3 regions of the Phyllobacterium sp. 22229 genome follow, and region 3 is predicted to be linked to each of the others. Evidence: predicted binding sites of a transcription regulator. Region 3 holds the regulator's gene; each other region holds the start of a gene.
What was found. Region 3 encodes LexA, which represses DNA repair genes until DNA is damaged. Its sites were predicted from a motif close to TGTTCNNNNTGTGTTCNG; they were not measured.
Positions count from the first base shown of each region.

Region 1 (4,098 bases), on a different contig from region 3:
TCTCGTCCTGATTGCGTCAATAATGTGGAAATCGCAAAGAAGAGTGTGAGCGCCGGTCCGGCTGCGCCGTCAGCGATGACGTCTGTTCCCGCGCAGCAGGTATGCCCGCAGCCGTTTCAGGCGATAATAGCGGGCGATCCCGGCCACGTCCTGCCGCGTGACGCCAGCATCGCGCAGCAAATGTTCATCCGGCTTGCGTGACAGGGCCGCGAGTTGGCGCGCTTCCCGATCAGCGCTTTGCACAACCTTCCAAAGATTTGAAATCAGGCGGAAAACCGGCATGGCACTGGTCTCGAATGGTGAACGACCACCATGCTTGACCCAAGCATTGACATACATCAAACGAATAGAAATTATGCCTGTCATTCGAAATTTTAATCACAGGTGCCGCATGAATCCTCCGCTTGACAGTGACCTGCTGCGCACATTCCTGGCCGTGGCAACGGCCGGAAATGTCACCCGCGCGGCGGAAAAGATCGGACGCACGCAATCGGCCGTAAGCATTCAGATCAAGCGGCTTGAAGAGGTTCTGGGCGAAAGCGTTTTTGCCCGCGGCTCACGCGGCGTTGCGCTGACCGCCCAGGGCGAAGCGCTGCTCGTCAACGCGCAGCGCATCGTCGCGCTGCTGGATGAAACCATGGCGGCGATCCGGGCCAAGCCGCTCGGCGGCCCCGTGCGGATCGGCATTCCCGAAGAATATGGCTATACGGTGCTGCCGCGCGCGCTTGCCGCCTTTGCCAGCCAGCATCCGCAGGTGGAGGTAACGGTCAAATGCGGATATTCGGCGCAGCAACTGGCCGCGCTGGATGCCGATCAGCTTGACCTTGCCGTCATCTTCAACTGGGAGCCGCCGACAACCGGCGAGGTTTTGTTTGTCGACCCCACCGTCTGGGTCACGTCGGAGGTGCATTGCGTGCATGAAATCGCGCCCGTACCCATCGCGATTTATGAGCGGTCGGACTGGTGCCGGAAATTCGCCATCGGATCGCTGGAGCGCAACAGGATCGATTATCGCGTGGCCTATAGCTGCGATACGGGCGGTGGGCTGAAAATAGCCGCGGTTTCTGGCCTTGCCATCGCCCCGCTGGCGCGCAGCAATATTCCGCCGGGCTGCCGTGAACTGACCGATGCGGAGGGTTTCCCGGTCATTGATTCATCAAATGTGGTGCTGCGCCGCAATCCGCGGATGACGAGCCCGGCGATTGACGGCATGGCCAAGGTGATCCGCGATGCGTTCCAACCCATGGGGTGAGCAATTCCCTAGGGAACCACTCTTTCGTGTCGAACCACGCAACGCGCGCCAATCATCGGCCATTCAGTGCGTGGTCATCCATTCGCGGGCTTCGCGCATGGCGGTCGCCAGATCGGCCTTGGTCATGGTTTTCACCAGTTCGGCCCGCAGCTCCGCAGCCCGTTCGCTGCCTTTGATTGCAGCGATGTTGAACCATTTGTGTGCGGCGACATGATCAACGGCGCAGTCACGGCCCGTGGCATACATGATGCCCATTTCGAAAAGGATGTCCGTTTCCGCGGTGCCGCCGACATGTCCGGCATCGATATTCTGAAGATCAAAGCGTGCCATTTTACCGAGTCCCTGTTTAAACCGATAAGCCCTGTTAGACTTCTGAGAACCGCCTGATTTGTTTGTTTTGGCGTGCTCTTTCGATGTTTTCGAGAATGCCACACAGCCCTCAAATTGCTGTTAAGGGGCATGATTAACTGGAGCCAAACAAAACAAAAACAACTGGTAAACTTCGGAATTCATTAAATATATCGCCCCAGCAATTGCAGGCATTTGGATCAAATTCGCTTAAAATGCCGTTATCCGATTTCAAGCCTTTGCTAACCAAGGCGCAGCTTCTTTTTGCCGGGCTTGCCTCCGTTCAGGCTGGAATCTCCCCGCCGTTCCACGCCGCCCGGATGCAAAAAACCCCGGCTGCGGGCGCACACAAGGCTTCCTTTCACGGTTTTTTTGAATTACGTTTACGTAAGGGACATGCAAATGGACGAGGAGAGATCCCATTTGCCGCACAACCCTTATCGGGAGGAACATATGAATCGCACGTTTTTATTGGCATGCGCCAGCGTCGTATTGATGGCCGGTCCGGTACTGGCCGAAGAACCGATCGTCGGCACGTGGAAGCGGCCGACCGGCACGCTTATCCAATACTCGTCCTGCGGAGCGGACAAGTATTGCGGCACGGTGCTGACCGGTGAATACAAAGGCAAATCCATCGGCGAGATGTCCGGCAAGGGCGGGACCTATAAGGGGCAGGTCAACAAGCTCGACGAGGGCAAGACCTATAATGGCAAGGCCAGCGTCAGCGGCAACACCCTGTCACTGTCCGGCTGCGTTCTGGGCGGGCTCATCTGCAAGAGCGAAAGCCTGACACGCCAGTAATTTTCAAACCACTGCCCCCTGCGGGAGCGCACGGCTCCCGCGGGGGTTTGTTTGTCCGTGTCAGATATGGTCCGCAACGAGGCGCGCCACCTTCTGATGAATGAGGTTGCGGCTGTCCGGCGTCCCCTTGGGATCATAGAGATAGACGGTCAGCACAATGGGCTTGCGATCAGGTGGCCAGATCACCGCAACGTCATTGGCCATGCCGCTGTCGCTGGTTCCAGTCTTGTCGCCGACCTTCCAGTCTTTTGGCAGCCCTGCCCGCAGACGCTTGTCACCAACCTTGTTGCCGACCAGCCAATCGGTGAGCTGCTTGCGCGACGGTTCCGACAGGGCGGTCCCGAGAACGGTCTTTTCCAGATTTTCACGCATGGCGGCGGGCGTCGTTGTATCTCTCGGATCGCCGGGTTTGGCTTCATTGAGTTCAGGCTCGCGCCGGTCCAGCCGGCTGATCGTATCACCCAGGGCGCGCGCATAATCCGTCATCCCATGCGATCCGCCCAGCGCATCGAGCATCAGGTTTCCAGCAGCATTGTCGCTCCAGGTGATGGCCGCCTCGCAAATGGCCGAAAGCGTCATGCCGTCGGCCACATGCTTTTCGGTAACGGGTGAATAGGTCACAAGATCGGACTTCCCATATCGGATGACCCGGTCGAGTTTCTCCTTCTTCTGATCCACCCGTGAAAGAATGGCAGCGGCGGCAAAGAACTTGAACGTGCTGCACATGGCAAACAACTCTTTCTCGCGGTAGCCGATGCGTTTACCGCTGCCCGTATCGTGCACCGAAACCCCAAGGCGTGCACCGCTTGCCTTCTCCAGGTCTTTGAACGCGGTTTCGAAATCCCATTCCTGCGCCGCGCCGGCCGACCTGATCGACAGCGATAGAGCCGGAACAACCAGCATCGACCCAACAAGTGCAGCGCGGCGTGTAATATGACCTGACATGTTTCATCTCCATCTCCGACATCGTGAATCGCAAGGCGGTCCTTGCCGGAGCGGAAACTGATGCCAGATGTGGCGCTTTCCAAGGAAAATGTGTGACGCAAAAAAGTGAGCCCCGGCAATGTTGACCTTGGCAAAATCAAAGTGTAATAAACCATCAGGTTATTTAACCTATCAGTTATGAGCAAACGGTTCGCCACAGGGAGCAAGAGCAATCATGACCGCAGCGCTGGCCCGCAGAGACAATGATCACGAACTGACAATCGTCCGGATCCTCGATGCACCTGTAGCGCTTGTCTTCAAGGCATGGTCGCAGCCGGAACATGTCATGCGCTGGTGGGGACCGAAGAATTTCACCTGCCCGAGCTGCCAGATGGATTTCAAAGAGGGCGGCGCCTATCGCTCGTCCATCCGCTCTCCCGATGGCGAGGAGGCCTGGATGGTCGGCCACTACACGCAAATCGTCGAGCCGGAGCGGATCGTCTTCACCTTTGCCTGGGAGGACACCGACGGACTGCAGGGGCCGCAGACGCTGGTGACGGTCACCCTGAGCGCACAGGGACAACGCACAAAGCTCGTCTTCCACCAGGCACCGTTCGATTCCGCCGAAGATCGGGATTCGCATGAGAATGGCTGGACCGAATGCATGGAACGGCTGGAGGCCTATGTCGAGCCGCTGGGCCGTCTTCACTGAGGAGCGTATGCCCCCGCTTATGGACTGATTATCGCTTGAACCAATATCAAGGAGGAAACGA
Region 1 covers NZ_JBQEPA010000011.1:26,491-30,588, reverse strand. Annotated here, with positions in the region: gene ACTJJ7_RS14555 (hypothetical protein) at 70-282, opposite strand; gene ACTJJ7_RS14550 (LysR family transcriptional regulator) at 392-1,252, shown strand; gene ACTJJ7_RS14545 (sel1 repeat family protein) at 1,316-1,582, opposite strand; gene ACTJJ7_RS14540 (DUF2147 domain-containing protein) at 2,054-2,401, shown strand; gene bla (class A beta-lactamase) at 2,462-3,346, opposite strand; gene ACTJJ7_RS14530 (SRPBCC domain-containing protein) at 3,561-4,037, shown strand; gene ACTJJ7_RS14525 (DUF899 domain-containing protein) at 4,098-4,098, shown strand, end outside.
Region 1: a site for LexA is predicted at 1,726-1,743, ahead of ACTJJ7_RS14545 (sel1 repeat family protein). Genes of this name have one in related genera too.

Region 2 (4,098 bases), on a different contig from region 3:
CAACGGCAATGCGCGCCGCAAGGCGTGCATTGTTTTCCACCAGGGCGATATTGGCCTTCAGGCTTTCACCCTTGGTGATATCGAGGATTTCCGACAGAAGATATGGCGTCACGGCCTTGCCCGTGATGCCATTTTTTGTGGCGCGCGCCAGCGCTTCGCGGATGTATCCGCCCATGATGCCGGCCGGAATTTCGCTTTCCAGCGGAATGGGGTTGGCGATCAGCATGCCGCCATTGACGCCGATGGCGCTGCGCGTTGCCTGGAATTTGGCAATGGCTTCGGGCGTGTCGAGGCGCAAGGGGGCCTTGAGATGCGACTGGCGCGACCAGAAGGCCGGCAGAATATCCGCCCCATGCACGACGACGGGTACGCCTTTGGTTTCAAGCACTTCCAGCGTCTTTTCAATATCCAGAATCGCCTTGGCACCCGCCGAAACGACGATGACCGGGGTGCGGCCCAGTTCTTCCAGATCGGCGGATATGTCGAAACTGGTCTCCGCGCCCATGTGCACGCCGCCAATGCCGCCCGTGGCAAATACCTTGATGCCCGCCATGTGCGCGGCCAGCATGGTGGCGGCAACGGTGGTGCCGCCGGTGCGGCCTTCCGACAGCGCAAACGCCAGATCGGCGCGCGACAGCTTCATGGCGCCCTTGACCTGCGCCAGCGCCTCGCGTTCTTCAGCCGAAATGCCGATCTTCAGGCGGCCATCGATGATGGCGATGGTCGCCGGGACGGCGCCGCCATCGCGGATGATCGTCTCGACATCGGCGGCCATGCGGCTGTTGTCCGGATAGGGCATGCCGTGGGTGATGATCGTGCTTTCCAGAGCCACCACCGGCTGCCCGGCGGCAAGCGCTTTCTGCACCTCCGGTGCAATGTCGGTGAACGGGTTGAGGGCTGTTGTGGTCATGGTTCTTTCCTTTGTCATGTCTGGCCGTTGGCTCAGGCGAGCGGCATGGCTGCCGGTATGGCCGCAAGTGCCGCGTCGAAAATCCTGGATGTGAAGACCGGCGTTGCCGAATGGGTTTGCAGCGTCAGCGCCGAGGCGGCAAAGCCTTCGCGCACGGCGTCCGTGAGGGGCAGGCCGCGCATCAGCGCCGATATGGTGCCGCCCGCCAGCGCATCACCCGCACCGGTGACGTCGGCAATGCCGCTCAGTTCGGGCGGCAAAAGGGAAAATGCGCCTGCGCTCGAATAGGCCAGCGCAGCCTGGCCGCCATTGCTGACAACGGCCGCCTGCAGCCCCTCCGCCATCAGGGCGCGGTGCAGAGCGGGCAGGCTGGCATCGGCGCCGAGCCCCGTCAGCGCGAAGGCTTCGCGCCGGTTGAGGAACAGGCAGGCGAGATTGCCGAGCACCGGCCGCAGCCGTACCGCCTTGGCCGGGGAAATCGCCAGCGCATAGAGCGGCTTGCCGCCAGCCAGCTCTGCCAGTTTTTGCAACGCTTCGGATGGCAGGTTGGCATCGCCGAAAACCGCATCGGCCGCTTCAATCGAATCGCGCACCTTGCGTCGCCTGAGCTGCCGGGGCAGGGCAAGTTCATACAGCGCCATGTCGGCAATGGCCGCAACCACGTCACCCTGCTCATCGAGAATCGCCGTATAGCTCGGCGTTGCCCGGTCGATGAACACGGCGGAACTGTCTGTGATTCCGGCGGCCTCAAAGGCCGCGCCGATGACATCGCCAACCCGGTCGCCGCCGCGCACCGACAGCATTTCAGCCCGTACGCCGCGCCGCACGGCAAGGCGCAGTGCATTGAAGACGCCGCCGCCGGGCTCTTCGCGCATGATGCCGGGGTTGGACGCGCCGGGAATGAAGGGAACGCTGCTCTGGCCGCGCCGGTCCATATGGGCGCCGCCGACAGCAAACAGCAGCGGTGTGTAATCCTGAGTCATGGTTGGTGGCTTTTGCTGAACAAAATGATCGGTTGCAAGACACTTGGTCTTTTTCTTCTCTAGATTGCCTGCGGCCCTGACGCAATCGCCGCAACGATTCGAATCCGGCGGCCGCCGTTTTCCCGTTCCCGCTGTCCAGGCACGAGGAACATGTGGACAAGCGCAAACGGGTCAACTCCGGAACATTTTAAGAACATTTTTGTGTTATTGTTGCTTTTCAATGGCTTGTGCATATTGCCAAATGAGAACAAAACAGATACAAATATCTTCAAAGGCCGGAGCATCCGGGCTTCATGGATAGCACAGGGGTAGTGTAACATGGCTCAAAATTCTTTGCGGTTAGTTGAGGGTAATTCGGTGGATAAAACGAAAGCGCTGGATGCGGCATTGTCACAGATCGAGAGAGCCTTTGGTAAGGGTTCGATCATGCGGCTTGGACGCAATGAGCAGGTGGTGGAAATTGAGACGGTGTCGACCGGCTCGCTTTCCCTGGATATAGCCCTCGGCGTCGGCGGTCTGCCGAAAGGCCGTATTGTCGAGATTTACGGGCCGGAAAGCTCCGGTAAGACAACCCTGGCGCTGCATACGATTGCCGAAGCCCAGAAGAAGGGCGGCATCTGCGCCTTTGTCGACGCCGAGCATGCGCTGGACCCGGTCTATGCCCGCAAGCTGGGCGTGGATCTGGAGAACCTTCTGATCTCGCAGCCCGATACCGGCGAACAGGCGCTGGAGATCACCGATACGCTGGTCCGGTCCGGTGCGATCGATGTTCTGGTGGTCGATTCCGTTGCTGCCTTGACCCCGCGTGCGGAAATCGAAGGTGAGATGGGCGATTCTCTCCCCGGCCTGCAGGCCCGCTTGATGAGCCAGGCGCTGCGCAAGCTGACCGCATCCATCTCCCGCTCCAATTGCATGGTCATCTTCATCAACCAGATCCGCATGAAGATCGGCGTGATGTTCGGTTCACCTGAAACCACGACGGGCGGCAATGCGCTGAAATTCTATGCTTCGGTGCGCCTCGACATCCGCCGCATCGGTGCGCTGAAGGAGCGTGACGAGGTGGTCGGTAACCAGACCCGCGTCAAGGTGGTCAAGAACAAGCTGGCACCGCCCTTCAAGCAGGTCGAATTCGACATCATGTATGGCGAAGGCGTTTCCAAGACGGGCGAGCTGGTCGATCTGGGCGTCAAGGCGGGTATCGTCGAAAAGTCCGGTTCGTGGTTCTCCTACAACTCCCAGCGTCTGGGGCAGGGCCGCGACAACGCGAAACTGTTCCTCAGGGACAATCCGGAAGTCGCCAATGAAATTGAGCTGGTCCTGCGCCAGAATGCCGGTCTGATTGCCGAGCAGATGCTGGACAAGGGCCCGGACGATATCGAGGACAATGACGGACCCGAGGCCGCCGAAGGCTGATCTCCTAAGGACGGACCGTTCTGGTCTGCGCTTCATCACCCGCATCCGGCCGCCGGATGCGGGTTTTTCTTTTACAATGCTCTCACGCTGCAAGACCGTCCCTCGTGCCGAGACTGTGCTTCACCGCACGCAGCGCTACCTTCCCACATATGGAGCAGACCTCCCTCATGCAGAGCTCTGACTTCCCTCATGCAGAGCTCTGACTTCCCTCATGCTGAGCTTGTCGAAGCACGCAGAGCGGCCGTGCGTGCTTCGACAAGCTGGGTATGAGGGAGAGTGCGCGTATTCAAAGGCTGTGCTGTTCATAAGCAAGGCCCATTATCACAGGGATTTTCTGGACAGGCCGCGGTCGCATCGCTACAAGCGTTGCGTTCCGCCCTTTGTTGCAGAAAGGGCCTATTTCGCTTTGGTTAGAGACAAGTCAGAAGGCAATGCACATGAGTGGCGTCAACGAAATCCGGTCGACATTTCTGAACTATTTCAAGAAGAACGGCCATGAGATCGTGGCGTCGAGCCCGCTCGTGCCGCGCAACGACCCGACGCTGATGTTCACCAATGCCGGCATGGTGCAGTTCAAGAACGTTTTCACCGGTCTGGAGCAGCGGCCCTACAGCCGCGCGACCACATCGCAGAAATGCGTGCGCGCCGGCGGCAAGCACAATGACCTCGACAATGTCGGCTATACGGCGCGGCACCATACGTTTTTTGAGATGCTCGGCAATTTCTCCTTCGGTGACTATTTCAAGGAGGAGGCGATCAGCCTCGCCTGGAACCTGATCACCAAGGAGTATG
Region 2 covers NZ_JBQEPA010000010.1:6,549-10,646, forward strand. Annotated here, with positions in the region: gene ACTJJ7_RS13470 (pseudouridine-5'-phosphate glycosidase) at 1-910, opposite strand, end outside; gene ACTJJ7_RS13475 (carbohydrate kinase family protein) at 943-1,893, opposite strand; gene recA (recombinase RecA) at 2,212-3,306, shown strand; gene alaS (alanine--tRNA ligase) at 3,744-4,098, shown strand, end outside.
Region 2: a site for LexA is predicted at 2,072-2,089, ahead of recA (recombinase RecA). Genes of this name have one in related genera too.

Region 3 (4,098 bases):
GCCCTCATAGGCATTGGCCTGGAAAACAAAGCCATAAATGCTCTTGTTGCCGCCCGCCCGTTCGCCGTCCTGGATTTCCTTGGCGGTTGCCGCCATCTCGTCCCAGGTTTTCGGCACCGGCTTCTTGTACTTTTCCAGCAGGTCCTTGCGGTAATAGAGCGCCGGAGCATCGGTGAACATCGGCAGGGCGACCAGCTTGCCGCCGACGGTCTGGCTTTCGATGATCGAAGGGATGTGCTGGTCGATGACGTCCTTGGCGGCTTCCTTCAGGTCGAGGAACTGGTCGGCCAGCTGCGGCGCCCAGATCACGTCGGTGCGGTAGACGTCGATATCCGTATTCCCGGCGGCGAGCCACAGGCGGTACTGGCCGAAATTGTCGGAACTGTTGGCAGGCATGGCAACGATCGACACCTTGTTGCCGGTTTCCTTCTCGAACTGGTCAAGCTGCTTGCGCAGGAATTCGCGTCCATTGCCAGTGTCGCCGGATACAATCGCCAGATTGGCGGCAAAAGCCCCCGACGCCAGCAAGGTCGTGGTCAAAAGGGTCGCAATGAATGATTTGGCTTTCATGATTTCCTCCCAAAAATCTGACAGAATCGGCTGCCGCACATCGCAGCGATGCTTGGCTCCTCCTCAAAAACTCCTCCTGAAGCGCTTTGGAAATCATTTGAAACATCAAAATTCAAAGCGCTTTGAATGAAAAATGACAAAGCCCCTCCGGCCTGTCAAGCCGCAAATTGGCGGGATAAGCCGGATGCCTTGGCTGGCGGCGTCCTGATCAAACATATTGCATATAAATTACAATATATTATGCGAAATATCTCAACATGTGAATTCCCTGTTGGTGCACCGCTGAAACCGCATCTCGCCAACCAAAGATCACAATATCGCGAGCAATTACCCAAAGCGCTTTGAATTTAGGCTCTGGTTATGTTTAGTATTTGGAGTCATATCTGCATTGCCTGAATACACCGTATTGGATTGCGTGCCATGAAACTCAAGGAACTGGCTGAACAACTGGGCCTCTCGCAAACGACCGTCAGTCGCGCCCTGAACGGCTATCCCGAAGTCAACAAGGCCACGCGTGAGCGCGTCAGCCAGGCGGCGCAAAAATACGGCTATAGTGCCAATGCCAATGCCCGCCGCCTTGCCATAGGCCGTATCGGCGCCATCGGCATCCTGATGCCGCGCGACCGCAGCGAACGTTTCGGCCCGCATACGAGCGAATTCTTCTCCGGTCTGGCCGAACAGCTGTCGCAGCACGAAATGGACCTGCTGATGAGCCCGAGCATTAACAATGACGAGCTTGCGGCTTACCGGCGGCTGATTTCCAGCAAGCGCGTGGACGGCATCATCATCACCGGCCCCACCCTGATGGACGAGCGCGTGGCCATGCTGACGGAAGCGAAATTTCCCTTCGTGCTGCACGGGCGAACCAATATCGCCGCCCCGCATGCCTGGCTCGACATCGACAATGCCGGCGCCTTCCGGCAGGCGGCATCGCATCTGATCGATCTTGGCCACCGGCATATCGCGATGATTGACGGGCTGAAGGGCCATACGTTTTCCGAACACCGCGAAATGGGTTATCGCGAAGCGCTGGTCGAGCGCGGCATTGCCGTTGATCCGCGCTTCATCGTGCATGAACGTTTTTCCGACGAGACCGGTTTTCACGAGGCACAGCGGCTTTTGTCCTATACGCCGCATCCCACGGCTATTCTCGCCGGCTCGATGATGACGGCGCTCGGCATTTTCCGCGCCATCCGCTCAAAGGGCTACGAACTGGGCAAGGAAGTCTCCGTGATCGCCCATGACGACGTGTTTCCCTATCTCAATGCCAGCAACATGGTGCCGGCCATGACCACCACCCGGTCGTCGATCCGCTCCGCCGGGTCGCGTATTGCCGAGCTGCTGGTGCGTGTCCTCGACGGCGAACCGGTCGAGAACATCCACGAGATATGGCCCGTAGAACTTATCCTGCGCCAGTCGAGCGGTCCGCCCGTCGCCCCGCGCCGGTGACATCGCCTGGTCAAGCGTCTGCGCTCGGCGATTCGGACGAAAGCTGTCATGATACTGTGATATCCAATTGGAAACCGACGGAACAATGCCCCGAATGGGTGCATTTCTGCCCGCACATGCCCCGTAACCAAGCTTCCAGCATTGCCGCAACGGAATATTAAGCACTTGTAGAACAATGCTGGAACAGATAGTGTTTGTTCTGGTTTTGTTTTTCCGATTCCCTGCTAAAGGATCGCCGATGCTCACGCGTAAACAACATGAACTTCTTCTCTTCATTCATGAGCGTCTGAAGGAGACAGGCATTCCGCCATCCTTCGACGAAATGAAGGATGCGCTGGATCTGGCCTCCAAATCCGGCATTCACCGGCTGATCACCGCGCTGGAAGAGCGCGGCTTCATTCGCCGGCTTGCCAACCGGGCACGCGCGCTGGAAGTCCTGCGCCTGCCGGACTCCATCGCACCCGGCCTCAACAGCCAGAGAAAGTTCGAGCCGAGCGTCATCGAGGGCAGTCTCGGACGCAATGTGGCCCCGCCGAAACCGCAGCCGCGCGCCTCCAATGACATGGACATGCCTGCCAATGTCAGCATTCCCGTCATGGGCCGGATTGCCGCCGGTGTGCCGATTTCCGCCATCCAGAACCAGACCCACATGCTCAGCCTGCCGCCTGATATGATCGGCAGCGGCGAGCATTACGCGCTTGAGGTCAAGGGTGACTCGATGATCGAAGCGGGCATTTTTGACGGCGATACGGTTGTCATCAAGCGCGGCGACACCGCGAGCCCCGGCGAAATCATCGTGGCGCTGGTCGATGACGAGGAAGCCACCCTCAAGCGGTTTCGCCGCAAGGGTGCCTCGATTGCCCTGGAAGCGGCCAATCCTGCCTATGAAACGCGGATCTTCGGACCGGACCGCGTGCGGGTTCAGGGCAAGCTTGTCGGCCTGATCCGCCGTTACTGACCGTCCGCCGCGTCCCGTTCGGCATTGTTCGGGACGCCTTTGGCCGCATGGGCCTTGTGTGAACGCTCCGGCCGGTTGCGCGCCGCATTGGAATGGATGCGATAGCTGTTCCATGGCCGGTTGGGCGGACCTATCGCGAAGGTCAGACGGGCGGACAACAGCCTTTGCTCCAATGCTTCTGTGGCTTTCGATACATCCGTCAGGTCGCCCTGCCCTTGCGCAGCCGGGCCAAACCGGATTTCGGCGGCGCCGTTCAACGCCAGATCGCGGCGCGTGATCACCATCGGGCCGGGCACGGGGCAAGCGGCTTCGACACCGGCAAAGCCCAGCACGACAATATTGCCCGCGTTGCAGGCCGCATCCCGTTGCGCGGGATCATCCGTATAGGCAATGATGAGGCCGCCCGGTTCACGCGTGATACAGAGCTTTCCGGCGCATTCGAACGCGCCCTCCACTGCTACTTTGCCGCTTCCTGCCGGTTTGACGATCTGATCCAGCCCATAGCCCTGCCGCCAGTTGTCGAGGGTGAAGGCACCGCCCAGCGGGCGATTGATCATCAACGCCGTGCCATTGCGCGCACCGGCCAGCCGGCCATCCTCCGACAGGACGATATCCGGCAGCGCTGCGCGTGCCATGATCAGGGCGGCGGCAGCAAACAGCGGCAGGCTGCACAGGCGCAGCCATGATGACGGGAGAATGAGGATCACAAGCCCCACGCTCATCAGGATCAGGCTCGGCTGCGGCATCGGACCGGGATTGCCCGAGGGCGAGAGTGCCGCCACGTGATGGGCAATGAAGACCACGAGGTCGATGCCGCGTTCCATGACGGAAAATGCCAGAAAATCCAGATCGAACGGCATCAGCAGCAGCGCCAGTACGGCGAAGGGCATGACCAGAACCGAGACCGCGGGCAAGGCAAATGCGTTGCCGATCAGTCCAAGCGGCGCGGTATTGTTGAAATGGTAGGCGGCAAAGATCGCGCTGGCCGACCCGGCGACCAGAGATGTGAGGGCGATATCACTGACATGGTCGCCGATCCTGCCGGGCAATTGCAGCAAGAGGCCGCTGCGGGATGCACTCCGGGCATTCCGGGCGGTCCTGCGCGGCGACCACCAGCCGTA
Region 3 covers NZ_JBQEPA010000001.1:115,259-119,356, reverse strand. Annotated here, with positions in the region: gene ACTJJ7_RS00540 (ABC transporter substrate-binding protein) at 1-570, opposite strand, end outside; gene ACTJJ7_RS00535 (hypothetical protein) at 697-915, shown strand; gene ACTJJ7_RS00530 (substrate-binding domain-containing protein) at 991-2,019, shown strand; gene lexA (transcriptional repressor LexA) at 2,258-2,977, shown strand; gene ACTJJ7_RS00520 (ComEC/Rec2 family competence protein) at 2,971-4,098, opposite strand, start outside.